DNA from 2 places in the Clostridium sp. LY3-2 genome. Region 2 is predicted to be linked to the other one. Evidence: riboswitches for the same ligand, from Rfam matches in the RefSeq annotation. Region 2 holds a riboswitch; the other holds the start of a gene.
The links. A riboswitch is a leader RNA that binds a small molecule or an ion and turns the genes downstream of it on or off. The one in region 2 is predicted to bind S-adenosylmethionine.
Positions count from the first base shown of each region.

Region 1: linked by a shared signal. The riboswitch ahead of M4I33_RS12645 (methionine ABC transporter ATP-binding protein) and the one ahead of metF (methylenetetrahydrofolate reductase [NAD(P)H]) in region 2 are both predicted to bind S-adenosylmethionine.

Region 1 is NZ_JAMDLQ010000039.1:63,740-69,779, forward strand. Features, by position in the region: gene M4I33_RS12630 (YkvA family protein) at 1-985, opposite strand, end outside; gene M4I33_RS12635 (MetQ/NlpA family ABC transporter substrate-binding protein) at 1,109-1,918, opposite strand; gene M4I33_RS12640 (methionine ABC transporter permease) at 1,940-2,578, opposite strand; gene M4I33_RS12645 (methionine ABC transporter ATP-binding protein) at 2,580-3,554, opposite strand; SAM riboswitch class I at 3,633-3,769, opposite strand; gene M4I33_RS12650 (GNAT family N-acetyltransferase) at 3,831-4,328, opposite strand; gene M4I33_RS12655 (DUF503 domain-containing protein) at 4,362-4,649, opposite strand; gene M4I33_RS12660 (hypothetical protein) at 4,730-5,494, opposite strand; gene ilvA (threonine ammonia-lyase) at 5,646-6,040, shown strand, end outside.
Region 2 is NZ_JAMDLQ010000047.1:688-13,907, forward strand. Features, by position in the region: gene M4I33_RS13760 (vitamin B12 dependent-methionine synthase activation domain-containing protein) at 1-664, opposite strand, end outside; partial or broken gene M4I33_RS13755 (homocysteine S-methyltransferase family protein) at 1-6, opposite strand, end outside; gene M4I33_RS13765 (S-ribosylhomocysteine lyase) at 657-1,109, opposite strand; gene metF (methylenetetrahydrofolate reductase [NAD(P)H]) at 1,112-1,987, opposite strand; SAM riboswitch class I at 2,076-2,185, opposite strand; gene M4I33_RS13775 (MATE family efflux transporter) at 2,212-3,567, opposite strand; gene hisS (histidine--tRNA ligase) at 3,671-4,942, opposite strand; gene M4I33_RS13785 (NAD(P)/FAD-dependent oxidoreductase) at 5,202-6,065, opposite strand; gene trxA (thioredoxin) at 6,078-6,392, opposite strand; gene M4I33_RS13795 (pirin family protein) at 6,680-7,558, shown strand; gene M4I33_RS13800 (HAD family hydrolase) at 7,731-8,363, opposite strand; gene M4I33_RS13805 (ROK family protein) at 8,383-9,351, opposite strand; gene M4I33_RS13810 (YitT family protein) at 9,475-10,335, opposite strand; gene M4I33_RS13815 (Sapep family Mn(2+)-dependent dipeptidase) at 10,358-11,461, opposite strand; gene M4I33_RS13820 (N(4)-(beta-N-acetylglucosaminyl)-L-asparaginase) at 11,464-12,420, opposite strand; gene M4I33_RS13825 (GrdB-related putative oxidoreductase) at 12,482-13,006, opposite strand; gene M4I33_RS13830 (PTS sugar transporter subunit IIC) at 13,017-13,220, opposite strand, start outside.

The DNA of each region.
Region 1 (6,040 bases), on a different contig from region 2:
AATTTTCTATAATTACATTCATAGGAACATCAGTTGCTATTTTATTTAATGCAAAAAATAACACTGCAATATCATCTATCTTACCTACAAGCGGTATATTGTTTGGTATAAGATCGTTTGGACACACTATGTATGCAATAGATGCTGAAACTGCAAGTTTTGTTTTAATGTTTACTCTATCATCTTTTAATAATCTAAGTATAAGTGCTAAAAGATCTGGAACTATAAATAAATAGTCTGAATAAACCTTAGCGTTATTTGGTAAGTTATCTTTTATTTTTTCCCTTGCCTTATCTCTTCCTTTATCATAAAAGTCATTTCTTTCTTTTTGATTTCTTAAAGCTCTAGTTAAATTTAAAGCTTCCTCTTCAAACTCATCTAAAACTTTTTCTTCTATTTCTTCCTCGTTTAAATCTTCTCTTAATACTATATCTGTTACTTCTACATTTTCTATATCTTTAACTTCTTCTTTTACTTCTTCTACTACTTCTTCTTTATTAGCTTCTTTTTTAGTTTTATCTTCTTTATTTAATATTAATCCTAGATTTAAATTTAAGTTATTTACCTTAGCTTCAAGTATATCTTCTTTAATATTAATACTTTCTATATCTAAACTTATAAATTTTAAATCTTTTAAAAGCTCGTCCACATTAACTTCTACTTTATTTTTATTTGCAGAAATTCCATTAGCATCTAAAAAATTTAATCCTATTTTTAGTGCTAAGCTTCTTATCATTCTAATCATTCCAAGCTTATAAACTTTTAATTTTGAAAAATTACATATTATATTATTGTTATTTAATTCTATATTGCTTATTGCACCTTCAAAGTTTACTTTTAATAATTTTTTATAACTGCCCTTTATTAAAATTTCATTATTAATTTCTACATAATCAAGATTAAGACCTTCTATTTTTATAAAGTCATTAATAATACTTAAAACATCACTTCCTTTTAAGTTTACTAATATGCTAGAAACCTCCATTTGTTATACCTCCAAAAATCTATCTATAATTATAATTTTAACCTCTAAAGATACAGAAGTAAAACATCTTATTTTTTTATAGAAAAAAGGATATTAAACTTTAAAGCTTAATATCCTAAAATTTTAAAATACTGGGATTACAGCACCATCATATTTTTCATTAATAAAGTCTTTAACTTTTTGTGAAGTTAACGCTTCTCCTAAGTCCTTAATTTTTTGAGAATCCTTATCTTCTGCTCTCACAACTAAGATATTTGCATAAGGCTCTGAACCTTTTGAATCTTTATCTTCTTTAATTATTGCATCTTTTTTAACTGAGAACCCCGAGTCTATTGCATAATTTCCATTTATAACAGATGCATCTACATCTTCAAGAGTTTTTGGAAGAGCTGCAGCTTCAAGTTCTTTAAATTTTAGATTCTTAGGATTTTTAGTTATATCCTTTGGAGTTATTAGTTCTCCATCCTTTATTTCTATAATTCCATTTTGAGCTAATAGTTTAAGTGCTCTAGCTTCATTTGATGGATCGTTTGGAATTGATATTGTGTCTCCATCTTTTAATTCATTTAAGCTTTTAATCTTTTTAGAATAAAGTCCTAAAGGCTCTAGGTGAATTTTTTTAGTGTAAACTAAGTCTAACCCTTTAGCCTTTTTAGTTTCTTCTAAATAAGGTATATGTTGAAAAAAGTTTGCGTCTAAACTTCCTTCAGAGAGTGAAGTGTTTGGAATTACATAGTCTGTAAATTCTTTTATATTAACTTTATACCCCTTATCTTCTAAATCCTTTTTAGCAATTTCTACTATCTCCTTATGAGGTACTGGTGTAACTCCTATAGTTATAGTTTTATCATCCTCTGCACTTTTACCTGTACATCCTATTAATCCTATACTTAAAATTCCTATTAATAATGTTCCTACTAATCTTTTTTTCATATCTAATTGCCCCCTAAATATTTATTTTGATAATTTTTTATAAAAATAATTTCCTAAACTTTGAAGTCCTTGTACTACTATTATTAGAATAATAACTGTAGCTATCATAATATCTGGCTTTAGTCCATAATATCCATACCTTATAGCTACATCTCCAAGTCCTCCTCCACCTATAGCCCCTGCCATAGCTGAATATCCTATAACGCTAATTATTGTTAAAGTTAACCCAGAAACTATACTTGGAATAGCTTCAACTAATAAAACCTTAAAGATTATTTGAAAATCCGATGCCCCAAAAGATTTAGACGCTTCAATAACTCCTTTGTCTACTTCTCTTAACGAATTTTCTATAATCCTTGAAATAAATGGTGCTGTAGCTACAGTTAACGGAAAAATAGTTGCAGCTGTTCCTATTGAAGTTCCTACTATAAACCTTGATATCGGAATAATAACAACCATTAAAATAACAAATGGGAAACTTCTTAAAATGTTTATTATAAAATCTAATGTGCTATATACTATTTTGTTTGGCTTTAAACCATCGCTTGAAGTAATAGTTAATACTACGCCTATAACAAAGCCTATTATAAGTGCAAAAAATGTTGATAGAAAAACCATTATCCCAGTTTGAATTAAAGCCTCTATTAAAATTTCAAACATTTTATATAACCTCCCATTCTACATCTTTATCTTTTAAATAATTTAATATAACTTCTTCGTCTTCTTTAGATACGTTTATAACTAAACTACCTATTACATCTTCTCTAAACTTTTCAAGTTTTCCAAAAACTATAGAAAAATCTTTTAAAGTTTCTTTTGCCATCTTAGTTATAAGTGCATTTTCTGAAGAGTCTTTTCCAAAATATATTTTTATATTAATACCATCTTGCGGAAGTACCTCTATATCATCTTCAGATAAGAAATTTTTAAGCTCATTTTTTGGCTTTAAAAATAGTTCTTCTGAAAAACCTTCTGCTTTAACTTTCCCATCTACTAAGAGTGTTATTTTTTCACAAACCTCCTTTACAACTTCCATTTGATGTGTAACTATAACTATAGTTATTTTTAATTCTTTATTTATTTTAGATAATAAGCTTAATATATCTCTTGTTGTCTTTGGGTCTAATGCTGATGTAGCCTCATCACAAAGTAGTATCTTAGGATTTAAGCTAAGTGCCCTAGCTATAGCAACCCTTTGCTTTTGACCTCCTGATAATTCTTTTGGTTTTTTATTTTCTTTATCTTTTAGATTTACAAGTTCTAAAAGTTCGTTAACCCTAAGTCTTATATCATTTTTACTTAGCCTAAGCTTCTTTTGCCAAAGTTCTAGAGGAAGAGCTACATTTTCAAAAACTGTTTTTCTCTCTAAAAGATTAAAGTTTTGAAATATCATTCCAATATCACGTCTAAGAGTTAAAAGTTCCTCTTTACTTAAATCTTTTATTTCATTTTTAAAAACTTCTATGCTTCCAGAGTCAAAGCTTGAAAGACCGTTTATACACCTTAAAAGAGTTGACTTACCAGCTCCACTATGCCCTATTATTCCATATATCTCTCCCTCGTTTATTTCTAACGAAACATCATCTAAAACTTTTAAATCCCCAAAACTCTTTTTAATATTCTTTATAGTAATCATATTTTAGCCCCCTTTTATAAATAAAAAATGCACTAGAGACTAAATCTCTAGTGCATATAAAACTCACTTCAATCTACCCTCTCATCTTTCAACTAAAATTTAATAGTTGCTGGAATTAGCACCTTATAAATAATTTAAGACACGAAAAATACGCTTAAATATTTATAGGTTGCTGGGTTTCATAGGGCCAGTCCCTCCACCGCTCTTGATAAGAATTTATTTAATTTTACATTTCTTGTATATTAATATATATTTTTTTAGATAGCTTGTCAATAGTTATTTTAGAATTTTTTGAAGCGCTATGTAATTTCCTTCTTTTCCTTCTAAGTTCATCATACCTTTTTTTATGTACCCTGAACCAAAATATAACTTTTGAGCTATTTTATTTTTTTCGTTAGTATCTAATTTTATAGAGTCATATCCGTTATCTAATGCAAATTTTTCAATTTCTCTGATCATTTTTTTGCCATAACCTTTGTTTGAAAACTTTCCATCTATCATAAGTCTATGTATAAGTAGGGCACGTTTAGAATAAGAAAAATTAATTTTATTATAATTAATATCATATTTATCATTTAAACAAACTGCGCCTATTATTTCTTTATTATCTTCTAAAACATATAATTCATCATTTTTTAAATCTTCTTCAAAATGAATTTTCCTTGGGTAATTTTCAGTCCAATTTAAGCCTGTAACCTTTCCTAATTCTAAAACCCTATTTAAAATATCTTCAAAATTATTTAAATCATCTCTTGTTGCTTTTCTTAATTTCATAATAAAACCTCACAATATATTTTTAAATATATATTAAAAGATTTCAGCTATTTCTTCAATATCTATAATTTCGCCTTCTATATTACTTTCAACAAAATCTATAATCTTTTCTTTTGCGCTATGTAATACTTTAACATCACTAAAAGCTCCAGCTATTCCTAACTGCATTAATTTATGATCATCTAGATAACCAATCTCTGAAATAGAAATATTAAATTTATTTTTAAGTCTTCCAATTATGCTTAATCTTATCATTCTCTTTTCTTTTAATGACTTTACAAAAGAATTCCTTATAGTTATTTTCATAATTAATACGTCCATATTTACACCTCACTAAAAATACAGGTAATTTTCTTTTATTTATATTATGATACTTTACCTGTATTTTTAAAATAGTATATTTATTTTTTTAAATATTCTTCATCCTTTGTTTTCAAATCCCTATTATCAAAAGGTGAACTTATTAAAGCTTTAGTAAATAATTGTGGATAATAGGTTCCTAGGTGTTCTATATAATTAACCCACCTCACTGCAATTAATCTATAGGATATATTTATATCTTCTTCTAAATGCTTTTTTTCATACTCATATTCTATTTTATTTAAATAAAATCTAGTGTTTAATTCATCTCTTAAATGCAAAACAGAAATTACAGCATCTGTAAAGCCTTCTTTTTCTTTTAAAATAGTATTTGAAATTAAATCAATTATAATATTACTCTTTTCATTTAAAATCATCTTAAGGTCAAAAAGGTCAATACCATCAATCTTTGCACAAAAATCATTATTTAAGAAAATCTCCATAAGATTTTCATAATCCTTTTTAGTAAAATCCCTTTTTATAATGCATTTGTCTCTTATATCATCAATACAATCATCAGCATTTACAAATATTCTTAAAACTTCCGTACCAACTTCATTAAAAAATATTCCAATTAGCATATTTATTTCTTTTTCTATTTTAGCCTTTTCCCGTTTATTTAATATCTCATTAAATATATACCCTGTAACTAACATATTTAAAGGAATACTTGCTATATTCATAACTATAGAAGTAAATATATCTCTAGAATTATGAAACAAAAAATAATATATAGCAAATAATAAAACTGTTAAAAATACAAGGCCCATAATTCTCTTTATTTTGTATATAATCCCTTTATCCATAATCAAAATTTCTCCAAAATTAAAATTCCCCTAAAACTCTATACATCTATAATTTAATATATTTTTTTATAAGGACAAATGTGATTATTTGTTTGTACTATATATTCAATAAATGTATAATAAAGTAAAAGGCTAAAAGGGGGTGCAGTTTATGCATTTAGACAAAATTAAAACTGCAAGAGAAAATATTAAAGACACAGTAATCAAAACACCATTACTTCATAGTAATGTATTTTCTAAGCTTACTTCAAATAATGTTTATATGAAATGTGAAAACCTACAACTTACAGGTGCATATAAACTTAGAGGAGCTTTAAACAAGATTAAATCGCTTTCATCTGATGATTTATCTCGTGGTGTAGTCTGTTCCTCAGCTGGAAACCATGCTCAAGGTGTAGCATATGCAGCTGATCTTCTTTCTGTTAAATCCACTATTGTAATGCCTGAAACAACACCTTATCTTAAAGTACAATCTACTAAAGATTTAGGTGGTAATGTTATACTACACGGTAAATGTTATGATGATGCTTATAATGAAGCTAGAAA
Region 2 (13,220 bases):
CTCCATCCTCTTTTCTATATATACATCTATCGTAGTTATTGCAATTTTTACAATTTCTTTTAACTTTTAATTTTTCTTTTGTTATTCCAAGAATTGCAGTTACTGATTTTCTAGGAAATAATATTAAATGCTCTGATAAATTAAGTCCAAGCCTTCTTTTGCAATCTAAAATCTCTATAAAATCCTTTTGAATACTTAAACTTAAATCACCGTATCCCGGGCTATACCTAAAAGTAAAGTTTTCATTTTCATTTAAAAACTCTTCTTTTAAATTTTCTTCTAAATTATCACAAAGACTTTCAACTCCAGCTGTCGCACAAGCATCTAAAATTACAGAGGAAGTTAAATCAGTCTTTGAATATAACCGAATTTTCTTTTCTATATCATTTCCTAAAGTTACAGCTATAAGTATACACCTATCAGAGTCTTTTAAAAGGTTATAAATATCTTTCCCTTTAAGTTTTATATTTGTATCTTTTAATTTAATCTCCCCATCTTCTTTTAAAATATAAAACTCTCTAAAAGCTACTCTTTCTCTAAAGAGGTTTTTACTTTCTAAAATAAGGCTCTCTATCTTTAAATCTAAATTATAATCTATCTCTTGACCCTTATATCCTAGATACCTTAAAACCTCTTCTTTTTTTATTTCTATTTTACTATCCATAAATATTTAGGGAGAATCCTTTATTTAAAGCTTCTTTTGCATATTCCTTTGCTGAAAATAAAGAAAGGTCTTTATAATTTCCGCATTGAATTTCATTTTTTGCTGGAATTTCCTTTGCTTTTAAGACTTTTTCTAGTGATTTTTCTAAAGCTTCTTTTATCTCTTTAGGATCTCTATCTCCAAATAAACTTAAATAAAATCCAGTTCTACAACCCATAGGTGAAAGATCTATTATATTGTCTAATTCTTCTCTTAAAGTATGAGCTAAAAGATGCTCTAAACCGTGCATACCAGCTGTTCCAAAAGATTCTTTATTAGGCTGTAAAAACCTTAAATCAAATTTAGTAACCTTATCTCCTTTGATTCCTTCTAATATGCAGCACTTTCTTACATATGGCGCCTTAACTTTCCTGTGGTCTAATTCAAAACTTTCTACTCTTTCCATTTTTATGCCCTCCTATTTATCTCATTTATTATAGTATCTATATTTTCACTTATCCTTTTTGCAACGTATGGATTATTCATAGTATATAAATGAATTCCACTAACATCACTTGAGGAAAGGTCTATTATTTGTTCTACTGCATAAGCTATTCCAGCTTCTCTTAAAGCCTCTGGACTTCCTTCATATTTTTCCATAATCTTTCTAAATTTTAAAGGAATACTAGATCCACAAAGCTCTGTTATCCTCTCTATTTGTTTTCCATTAACAACTGGCATTATTCCAGCTTGAATAGGAATATCTATATTTCTCTTATTAACCTCTTCTAAAAATTTATAATATACGTTATTATCAAAAAATAACTGAGAAATAAAGCTTGTCGCCCCATTTTCTATTTTTCTCTCTAAATTATCAACTTCTAAACTTATATTTTTATTATCAATATGACCTTCTGGGTAACAAGCCCCAATTATATTAAAATCTCCTTTGCTTTTAATATAATCCATAAGTTCATTTGCATAAGAAAAGTCCCCTCTAGTGTTTCCTATATCATCTCCTCTTAATGCAAGAATATTATTTACTCCTTCTAAAGTTAATCTTTCAGTTAATTTATCTATATCCTCTTTAGTTGAAGAAATACAAGTTAAATGTGCTAATGATTCTAAGCCATATACATTTTTAATAAGTGATGCAAGTTCGCTTGTCTTATTATTAGTTAAGCTTCCACCTGCCCCATAGGTTACAGATATAAAATCTGGATTAAGCTTAACTAGATCATTTAACGCTTTGTAGATTGTCTTTACAGGTGAAGTATTTTTAGGTGGAAATACTTCAAAAGAAAAAACTAGTTTCTTTTCTTTAAATTTGTCTCTTATATTCATACAAATAGCCCCCTTTTGTAGTTATTAAAGTAAAACAAAAAAGCCTTAAGGGTTCACCTTAAGACTTAAATATCTTTAAAATTTAGTACCCTTATCTGTCTGGAATTAGCACCTTGATAAAGATAGCTCTAAACTTTCGCTATCTATAACGGTTGCCGGGTTTCAAAGGGCCAGTCCCTCCACCTCTCTTGATAAGTTTTTTATAATTATACTATAACTGTATTTTATTGTAAATGATTATCTTTAATTTCTTTAATATAATTATTTTTATAAAATGCATATGCTAATTGGATACACATTAAACACCAAATAACAGGCTCACAAATAATCACTCCAAAGTATCCAAGTGTTGGAATTAATAAAATAACAAATAGAATCTTACCTAAAAGCTCAATAACACTTGAAACTAAAGGAAGAACCTTTTCTCCAATTCCTTGAAGGGAATTTCTTAAATTTAATAATATTCCAAGTACTGCATAAAATGGTGAGTTAATTAAAAGGTATTTAGCTCCATTATCTATTACTACAGGTTCTGTTGAACCTGATAAAATTCTCATTAAAGTAGGTGCTGTAAAAAGTAAAACTATAGTAACTAAAACTCCCCAAATAACAGACATTAAATTAGAATATTTTACGGCTTCTCTAATTCTTCCTCCTTGGTCTGCTCCTTTATTTTGAGAAACAAAGGTAGCTAAACTCATAGATAAAGAAGATATTGGTATCATAGCAAAACTATTTAATTTACGTGCTGCTGTATGCCCTGCTATTATTAAATATCCTAAATTATTTATAGCAGTTTGCAAAATTACAGTACCAGCTGATACTATCATAAGCATAACTCCCATAGATAAACCTTGTCCTAATAAATCTTTATATAATTCTTTATCAAATTTAAAATGCTCTTTTTTAGGAATTAAAACTGGACATTTTTTATAGATATAAATAACGCATAATACCCCTGATATTCCTTGGGCTATAACTGTTGCAACTGCAGCTCCTTTAATTCCCATATCAAATCTTGTAATAAATAATATATCTAAGAAAATATTAATTACAGAAGAAATAATTAAAAATATTAAAGGCATCATACTGTTTCCTACAGCCCTTAAAGCACTTGCACAAAGATTATATAAAAACATTACTGAAACAAACATAGTAACTGTTGATATATAAGAATAAGACTCGTCTATAATATTTTTAGGAGTATTTAACAGTTCAAGTAAGGGATATAAAAATAACTTTGATATAACCATAATGATAACTGAAATAAAAATACCAATTACAAGTGACCCTGCAACTGACTTTTTAACTAGTTCTTCGTCTTTTGAACCATAACTTCTAGCTGTTACTATGCTAAGTCCACTTCCAGTACCTAAAGCAAATCCTACTAAAAGCTCATAAACAGCAGCTGATGCTCCTATTGCAGCTAGTGAAGTATCTCCTAAGTAATTTCCAACAATCATAATATCTACAGTATTATAAAGTTGCTGGAATAAATTTGATATAAAAAGAGGTATTGCAAAGATAATTAAAGATTTTAATATCTTCCCATTTAATAAATCCACATTTGTCTTAAACATTCCATCCCCCCTAGTATTTATTCAATTTTAAAATACATATTTCGATATACTTTTCCCTTTTTTATTATAAATAGTTTACTATTTTTTTACAATATAAATACTTTTATTCTAAATCTAAAGTTTCATAAATTCCCTTTTTCATATCCTTTACTTTTATTTCTTCTCCTACTAATATAACTTTTTTTGCACCTAATTTATCTGCATAACTCATCTTTTTCTTTAAAGTGCCCTCTTCAAAATATATAGAAGCTTTGTATCCCTTATTTTGTATTCTTTTTAATATATCTAAAGCTACCTTAATATCTTCAGTTATTGGAATTATTAAATAATCTAAACTTTCTTTAATATAATAATTTTTTAAAAACCCAATTTCTTTTAAAACAAAAAATAATCTTGTAATCCCTATAGATATACCGACTCCAGGTAACACCCTTTTTGTAAAATTACTAGCTAAATTATCATACCTTCCGCCAGAACAGATAGAACCGTACTTTTCATTTCCAATTAATACTGTTTCAACTATTGTTCCTGTATAATAATCTAACCCTCTGATTATTTTAAAATCTAATACTACCTTTTCTTCATCTACCCCTAAATAATTTAATGTTTTTAAAACTTCTTTTATTTCTTTTATTCCAGTTCTTAAGGTTTCATTTTTTAAATTCAAACTTTCTAAATAATCTATTTTTTCTAAATTCTCTCCTTTTATATTTATTATAGAATTTAAAATATTATAATTTTTTAAAGATACAAGATTTAATAATTCCCTTTCAAAAACATCTTTTTCAATCTTTTCTACTTTATCTAAAAGAATTAAAACTTCCTTTGAATTTTTGATTTTAAGTTCTTCTAAAATTCCAACTAATATCTTTTTATTATTTAATAAAAATTTGAACTCATTTAATCCAATTCTTTTAAATGCTTTAAATGCTAAACTTATAACTAAGGCATCATTATTTATATTTAATTTTTCATTTCCTATAATATCTATATCAAACTGATAAAACTCTCTGTATCTTCCCCTTTGATTTCTCTCTCCTCTATAAACTTTTCCAACTTGATACCTTTTAAAAGGAAAATTTAAATAATCAAAATGTTGTGCTACATACCTTGCAAAAGGTACAGTTAAATCAAATCTTAAAACTATATCTTTTTTTCCTTTTTTAAATCTATAAACTTCCTTTTCAGTTTCTCCCCCTTCTTTAGATAATAATATTTCTTGTTTTTCTAAAATAGGTGTATCTATTTCTAAAAATCCATTTTCCTTATAAACTTCTTTTATTTTTTCTAAAATATCACTAAATATTTCTTGCTCTCTTGGTAATAGTTCCATAAAGCCACTAAGTATACTAGGTTTTATAATTTTTTTATCCATTTTTTTCACTCCTTTAATAAAATAAAAGCCACGTAGGCTTAAAATCCCACGTGGCTTTAAATAAATTATAAATACCTTAATTTATCTATACCTAGAGACAAAAGCCTACTTTAAATAGACTTGCCTCACTAAAACAAGTCTCTAGATATGATGATGTAATGTTTTAAAAACTAAATTAAGCATATTCATAACTCCTTTTTTTAAATTTGATATTTATATTATATCCTAATTTTTAACTTTTTAATATATATTAAATAAACTACTCATTTTTACTATTTAAATAATTAATAGCACTTAAGGCTGCTACGTTACCTTGCCCTGCCGCTTTAATATCTTGATAAGGTAAGCCTACGCAATCTCCAGCTGCAAAACACCCTTCTAAACTTGTTTTCATATTAATATCTGCTTTAATATGACCATTTAAAACTTCTAACCCTGGAACTAATTCAGCCATAGGTATAGCATTTTTCAAAACAAAAACACCGTCAGTTTCAATAGAGCTATTTTTTAATATTAATTTATTTACTCTCTTATCTCCTGTTATTTCTAAAGGATTATCTTTTATTATTTTAATTCCTTTATCTAAATTATATTCCTCTTCATAAAGTGGTACATAATAAACATTTTTAGCTATTTCATTTATAAAATTAGCCTCAGCTTCACCTTCTTTAAGATAACTTACTACTACTACAGTTTTTCCTTTATATAAAGGTCCATCACAAGTTGTACAGTATCCTACCCCCTTACCTACAAATTCCTCTTCGCCTTTTATAGGAGCAGTATATTCAACTCCAGTTGCTACAATTACGCTTTTAGCTTCATAAGTATTATCCATACCTAAAACTTCAAAATAATCATCCATTTTAAATACATTAGAAATTCTTTCTTCAGTTATATTTATATCCATAGCTTCTATATGATCCCTAAAATGACCTAGTAACTCCCTGCCACTTCCAGGAGGAAAACCTAAATAGTTTTCTATTCTAGGAGCCTTTTTTAAATGACCCGTTAAATCTTTATCACCAAAAATTATAAATGATTTATTTCTAATTTTTGCTATTAAAGAAGCCGATAGTCCTGCTGCGCCACTTCCAATTATAGCTATATCATATCTTTCACTCATAAAAACACCTCCTTAAACACTTTCAGAGATAAAGTTTATAAGCTGTTCTTTTGGCAAAAAGCCATCATTAGAATTTATAACTTCACCACTTTTAAATATTTTTAATGTTGGTATACTTTCTACATCATAAGTTACAGATGCTTGTGGGTTTTTATCAATATCTACCTTAACAAATTTAACTTTCCAAACCTCATCTGATACACTTTCTAAAACAGGTGCTAGTGCTTTGCAGTGTGGACACCAAGTCGCAAAAAACTCAACAAACACTATTCCCTCATAATCTAAAACTTCTTCCTTAAAGTCAGCATCATAAATTTCTTTTACCATAAAAATCACCTCATATCACTTTTTTCTTTTAAAATAGTCCTTATTATTTAATATGTCAATTTACTGTTAATATAGGAAAAATGGTATATTAAAATTTAATTCATAGAGTTAAAATTAAATATATAAGAAGTTTTTATATTAGATTTTATTTATTCATTTTAATATCACTTTTATCTATTTTTTATAGATAATTTATAAACATTCTTAAGTTTATAAATTTCTACTGATTTGAAAGTAATTTTTAATTTTGTTATTCTTTACTAAATAAATTGAAAGGATCTGATTTTATGAAAAAATTAAGAACTGTAGAAACTTCTTTTAAAGGTTCAGATTTTTATATGGTTGGCGATGGTTTTAGAGTAAGTCAATACTTTCCTTCTAATAGAAATATTTTATTAAGGTTTTCTCCTTTTATTTTATTAAATTATAATGCTCCATTTTATTTTGAACCTTCTAATTTTAAATTAGGCGTAGGAGCTCATCCTCATAGAGGATTTGAAATTGTAACTATTCCATACGCAGGTTATGTTAATCATAAAGATAATAAAGGTCACTCTGGAGTGGTCGGTCCTTATGATGTTCAATGGATCACAGCTGGTTCTGGGATGCTCCATAAGGAATATCACGAAAAGGAATTTACTAAAAAGGGTGGAGTTTTGCATATGGTAGAACTTTGGATAAACTTGCCTTATAGAAATAAAATGACTCACCCTAAATATCAGTTTTTATCAAAAAGTTCAATAGGAACTCATATTTTAGAAGAAAATAATGGTGAAATTCAAGTTATAGCTGGTGAAGCCTTAGGCACAAAAGGGCCTGCTGAAACTTTTTCAAAAATAAATCTTTATAATGTTTATTTAAGAAATTTTGGAAAGGTTACTTTAAATGAACCTAGTAATTTTAATACTGGTATTTTAATAGTTGATGGGAATCTTGTAGTAAATAATAAAATGTATTTAGAAAATGAATTTATAATATTTGATAATGTACGTGGAGATATCCAAATAGAATCCTTAACTGAATCCTCTTTATTTTTAGTTTTAAGTGGAGAATCAATTAGAGAACCTGTAGTCTTTGATGGACCTTTTGTATTAGCTACAGAAGAAGATTTGCTTAAAGCATATGATGATTTTGATAAAGGAAGATTTGGCTCTTTTGAGTTTTAAAATTTAAGGACAACCTAATTTAATAAAGTTTAGGTTGTCCTTAGTTTTACTTATTTGAAAGCTCTACAGAAATATCAGCTACTCTTTTATATCTTTTTTTATCATCACTAAACTTACTTTCTTTTAGTCCAACTTTAGCTATATATTGTAATTCACAAGCTAAACTAAATACTTATTTATCGTAATTTAATGTGATGCTTTCTATATCTTTTGGATTGTTTAATTTGTATGTAGATTTAATTTCTTTATCCGTTGCTCCCCAAAGTGCAAGTCCAAAATCCACCTTTGCATCTACTGCGCAGTCTCTATCATAAATAGAATCCCCTATATAAATAACCTCATCTCTTTTTGCATTACTTATTTCTAAGTACTTTTCCATAGGATCTTTAAAAGGTTTATGCCTTTTAGTATCATCTGCACAAATAATAGTTTGAAATAACTCACTAAATTTAAAACATAAAAAGTCATCTTTAAGTTCAGTTTTTGTTTTTGATGTTATAATTCCTAAATTAATTTTATTTAACTTTAGATTATTTAAAACCTCTTCTATTCCATTAAAAACTACTATATCTTCTTTGTATTCTTTAAAGTAATCATCCCATTTCTTTAAAACAGAATCTATATTTTTTACTCCTAACTTTTTTAGTGCGTCTTCTCCTGGTATTCCTAATGCAAATTTTAATTCACCTAAGTCTTTTAATTCGTTTAATTCTTCAAAAATAGTTTTTCTAAGTGATTTTAATACGGATTTTTCTGAGTCTATTATAGTTCCATCTATATCAAATACAACATGGGAATATTTCATAGTACCACCCTCACATAATTTAGTTTTTTATTAATCCTTTAGCTATTTCTATTAATCCAGCTTCGTAATCTTTTTTAAAGTCATCAGATAGAATAATCCTTGGAATAACTTCTTTAGTAACCTTTTTATTTAAATAATCTTCAATCTTTTCTATACCATAATTTAAATACTCATTATTATATAAAACTATTTCATTTGGATTTATTATAGATATATAAGATAAAATAATTTTACTGTAATAAGTTATCATATCAATATCTTTAAAATCATCTTTTTCATTTTCTAAAATAGGTAAAAAAGTTATTTCTCCCGCAAAGTTTGACATACCCTTAAATACTTTCCCGCCTATAATAAGGCTTGCACCTATACCATTATTTCCTATATAAATATTTACAACAGTTTCGCCATTTTCTAAACTTTTTCTTTTCAGATACCCTCTAGCTACTATATTTAAATCGTTATCTATATTTATAGGTAAATTAAACTTATTAAATAAATATTCTTCTACATCTACACCTTTTAATTCTTTATATTCAATATCTGATAAAAACTTTCCGTCTTTTATAATACTAGCAACTCCAATTGTGATGCCACAAAGATTATTATAATTTTCTTTTTTATTATTAATTAATTCTTCTATCTTTAATAAAATATCTCCTTTTATATTTGTAGTTCCATCTTCTATTAAAGCTTCGCAATAGTCTATAACTTTCCACTCTAAGGTATCCCCTTCTATACATATAAGTAAAGATACTTTATATAATGGGTTTAAACTATACTTTTTAGAACATCTTCCTCCTATAGATTCTTTTAATCCTTCTTCTTTAACTTCCCCTTTATTTATTAGATAATCTAATACTGTACTTACAGTTGGAAAACTTAAATTTGTTATTTTTGATATTTCACTTTTACTTAAATCTTTCTTTTTAAATAGAGCATTTCTTATTGTATTTACGTTTATCTCTTTTATTGTTTTTGCATTTGCCAAAATATCACCACACTTATTAAAATACTTTTTAAAACTCTTTTAATAAGTTTATTTAATCAAATCTTTTTGTAATTGTCAACGTTTAACACAAAAAGAAGCCTTAAGTTAAACTTAATACTTCTTTTATTCTAAAGGTCTTCTATAAAAACCCCCATAAAACTCTTCTGTATTTAATACATTGATTATAGCTTTTGGGTCAACATTTCTAATTAGCATCGTAATATCACTAACTTCATAATATGAAACAACTGTATGAAGTAAGCTCATATGAACTTTGCTATACCCTCCATACCCTTCCATAACAGATACACCGTGCCTGTAATTTTTTATATAACTTTCTAAAACTTTCTCTGGATTCTTTGTTGTTATTTGAAGTGTTACTCTCTTATACCTTCTATAAAAAGATGAAATAGTCTTAGTTGAAATAAACTGAAAAACTATAGAATAACCAGCATATAAAAATCCAAATAAGTATCCAAAAACACATAGCATCAAAGCATTAAATATAAATACATATTCAAAAACAGATTTACCTTTTTTGTTAGAAACATATAAAGCTATAAAATCTGTTCCAGCGGTAGATGAATTTCCTTTAAGAGCGCAAACTACTGACATTCCATAAAGAAATCCGCCAAAGCAAACGTTAAGTACAATATCATCAAATAAAGGCTTAAAGGTTAAAACCTTTAAAAGAAAACTTGTTAAGAAAACCTGACACAATGAAGATATAACAAACTTTTTCCCTATAGCTTTATAGCATAGTATAGCTACTGGCACATTTAAAACTATAAGACCAAGAGAAGTTGAAAAAGACCCTCCCTTTAAAGCTACTATACGATCAATTAAAATTGATGCACCTGTAAATCCACTTGATAACAAATTAGAAGGCTCTATAAAAACCTTAATAACATATGTTTGAAGTAATGCAGATGCACTAACAGCTAAGGCCGTAACTAAATAACTTTTAAATAATTTATTATTCATCTATCTCTCCAAACTGAAATATTTAACCTTTTCCTAAATAATAAAGGCTTAGTGCATATATTTTTGCATTAGTAATTATATCTTCTATTTTCATCCATTCATTTGGCTGATGACCTATTCCCTTTTGACCTGGAAAAGAAGGTCCAAAGGGTACTATATTTTTCATAAGCTTTGCATAAGTTCCACCTGTTGTAGTAACTGGTGTTCCATCATTTAAAGTTACCATTTCATAAGTCTTTTTTAAAGTTTCAACTAAGAAGCAATCCTTATTAAATTTAACAGGGTCATAGTTTTTCTTTAATCTAACTTTAAATGGGGATATAGCGCCTTCTATCCTTTTTAAAATCTCATCTTTATCTGTAGATGCAGGATAGCTTACGCTAAATCTACAAGATGGAACTACTCCATAATTTAATTTAAAGTTTCTAACTTCTAAAGATCCAAACTCTTCATCTGAAATCTCTAAATTAAATCTATCCCCAGTTACCTTCCCATTTAAAACATATTCGTTTACGAAATCAAAAAAGTCTTCTAAAGTCCCTTCATCATTATAAACTTCTACTTCAAGCCTTCCGCGTTCAGCATAAACTACAGGATATTTACAGTCTGGTGTGAATCCAAATATTGGAGGTTTCTCTTTTTTTAAGTAATGCTCTAAATCTAAAAAACCACTTTCTTCGTCGCACCCAAAAATTATTCTAACTTCTCTATTTAATTTAATATTTAATCTTTTAAGGGCATATAATCCATACAAACAAGATAGTATAGGTCCCTTGTTATCTAAAATACCACGGCTATAAATCACTCCGTCTTTTGTATATCCGCTAAAGGGAGGTTCTCTCCACCCCTTTAAAGGTTTAACTACATCTAAGTGACCGATAGCTGCAATATATTCCTCGCTTTCTCCATAACTTGCATAACCTATATAATTATCTAAATTATATGTATTAAACCCTAAACTTTTTGCTATATCTAAAGTCTTATCTAGGGCTAGCTTTACGCCTTTTCCAAAGGGTGCATCTTTTTCTTCTTCTGATTCAACGCTATCGATTTTTACAACTTCAATAATACTCTTTATCATATCATTTGCTATATTATCGACTTCTTTTAATATATCTTTTTCCATAACTATAACTCCACTAATTTTGCCATTCTAGTTTTCATATAATTGTCAAGCCACTCGTTACTTGCAACTTCATGTATGCATTTACCATTAATGTTTTTAGTTAAATATACTGTTGGCTCTTCATTTTCTGTTGCAACTGCAAAAGAAAATCCTTCGATATTTGTAGAAACTCCCCACTCACCTTTATTATTCATAGCAACTAAAGACATATCTCCAGCTTTTTTTCTTCGTTTTTTTAGTTCTAAATCAAAATCATTTACTGCCTTTTCACAAGCTTTTTGAGGGTGCATTCCTTCTTTCATAAGTCTTACAACTTCATAAGATACGCAACCTTTCATTAAATCTTCTCCAAGCCCAGTTGCACTAGCTCCTCCAACTTCACTATCTACATAAAATCCAGACCCTGATATTGGAGAATCCCCAACACGTCCACTTTTTTTCATAAATAATCCGCTAGTTGATGTAGCTGATGTCATCTTACCCTTTTCATCTAAACATACCATTCCTACAGTATCGTGCCCTGAATAAGGTTTTATTTCTAAATCTTTTATTTCTTTTAATCTATTTTTGTAATGTATTTTCGCTCTATCTGTTAGCATATTTTTTCTTTCAAAACCTTCCTTGCTTGCAAACTTTTCAGCGCCTTCTCCAACTAAAAGGTTATTTACCTTTTCTTTAGATAATCTTCTTGCTATGCTTATAGGATTTTTAAAATCCTTTATAGCTGCAACGGCTCCTAAGTCAAATGTATTTCCATCCATATAAGCTGCATCTAATTCTACTATCATTTCTTCGTTTGGAAGACCTCCAAAGCCAACTGATTTATAGTATGGAAAGTCCTCTACTTCTTTTATTGCCGCCTCTATAGCATCTCCTGAATCTTCTCCATTTTTAAGCATTTCACTAGCTTTTGTAATTCCTTCAACAGCCATACGCCATGTTGCTATTATTCCCCACATATCTTTTCCTCCTCCGATTTTATAAAAGGATGCTACTTTAGCATCCTTTTATTTTAGATATTTATTTAAAACAATATTTTGATGATATAGTATCTATATCTTTATTTTCTACCATAGCCTTTGAAAGTTTACACATTCCTTCTAAAGCTTCATTTAACCCGGTTCCACCTTTTTTAGGAGTCTCGATTATTTTTATCTTATCTTTAAATTCTTTTATAGTATCTTCATTTTCTTTTGACATAGCTGCAAAAGCTACAGCTTCAGTATTATTATTAATAGCATAAGCTACATTTGCTGCCATTTTTCCATACCCTTCATAGTTAAATGCTGGGCCGCAAATTACTACATCTGGTTTAACCTTATTTACCATAGCACATAGCTTTCTAGTTACTTCATCCTTGTTTTCATCGTAAAAACCATCTCCACAATATAAACAAGCTATAACTTTTCCTCCGACTTCTTTTAAATAAGGCTCCATCATTATTGCAGGTCCTACTACCTCTTTTTTAGCTCCAAGAGGAATCATATGGTCATCTTTTATTCCTGCACCTGATTGAATTTGGTCATAAATCATTATAATTTTCATAAAATCACTCCTACAAATCATCAAATGATAAATCATCTAATGAGAAATCATCATCGTCGTCTTCATCTTTTGCTTTCGCTTCATCCATTAAGTATTGCTTATCCATCATTTTTATAAATGGCATGTATATAAACACTCCAAGTACTAAAAGTCCTGCTTGAAGTAAAGCACCTACCCAGTTAGTTGCAAGTAGCCCTGAAATTATTACAGGTGT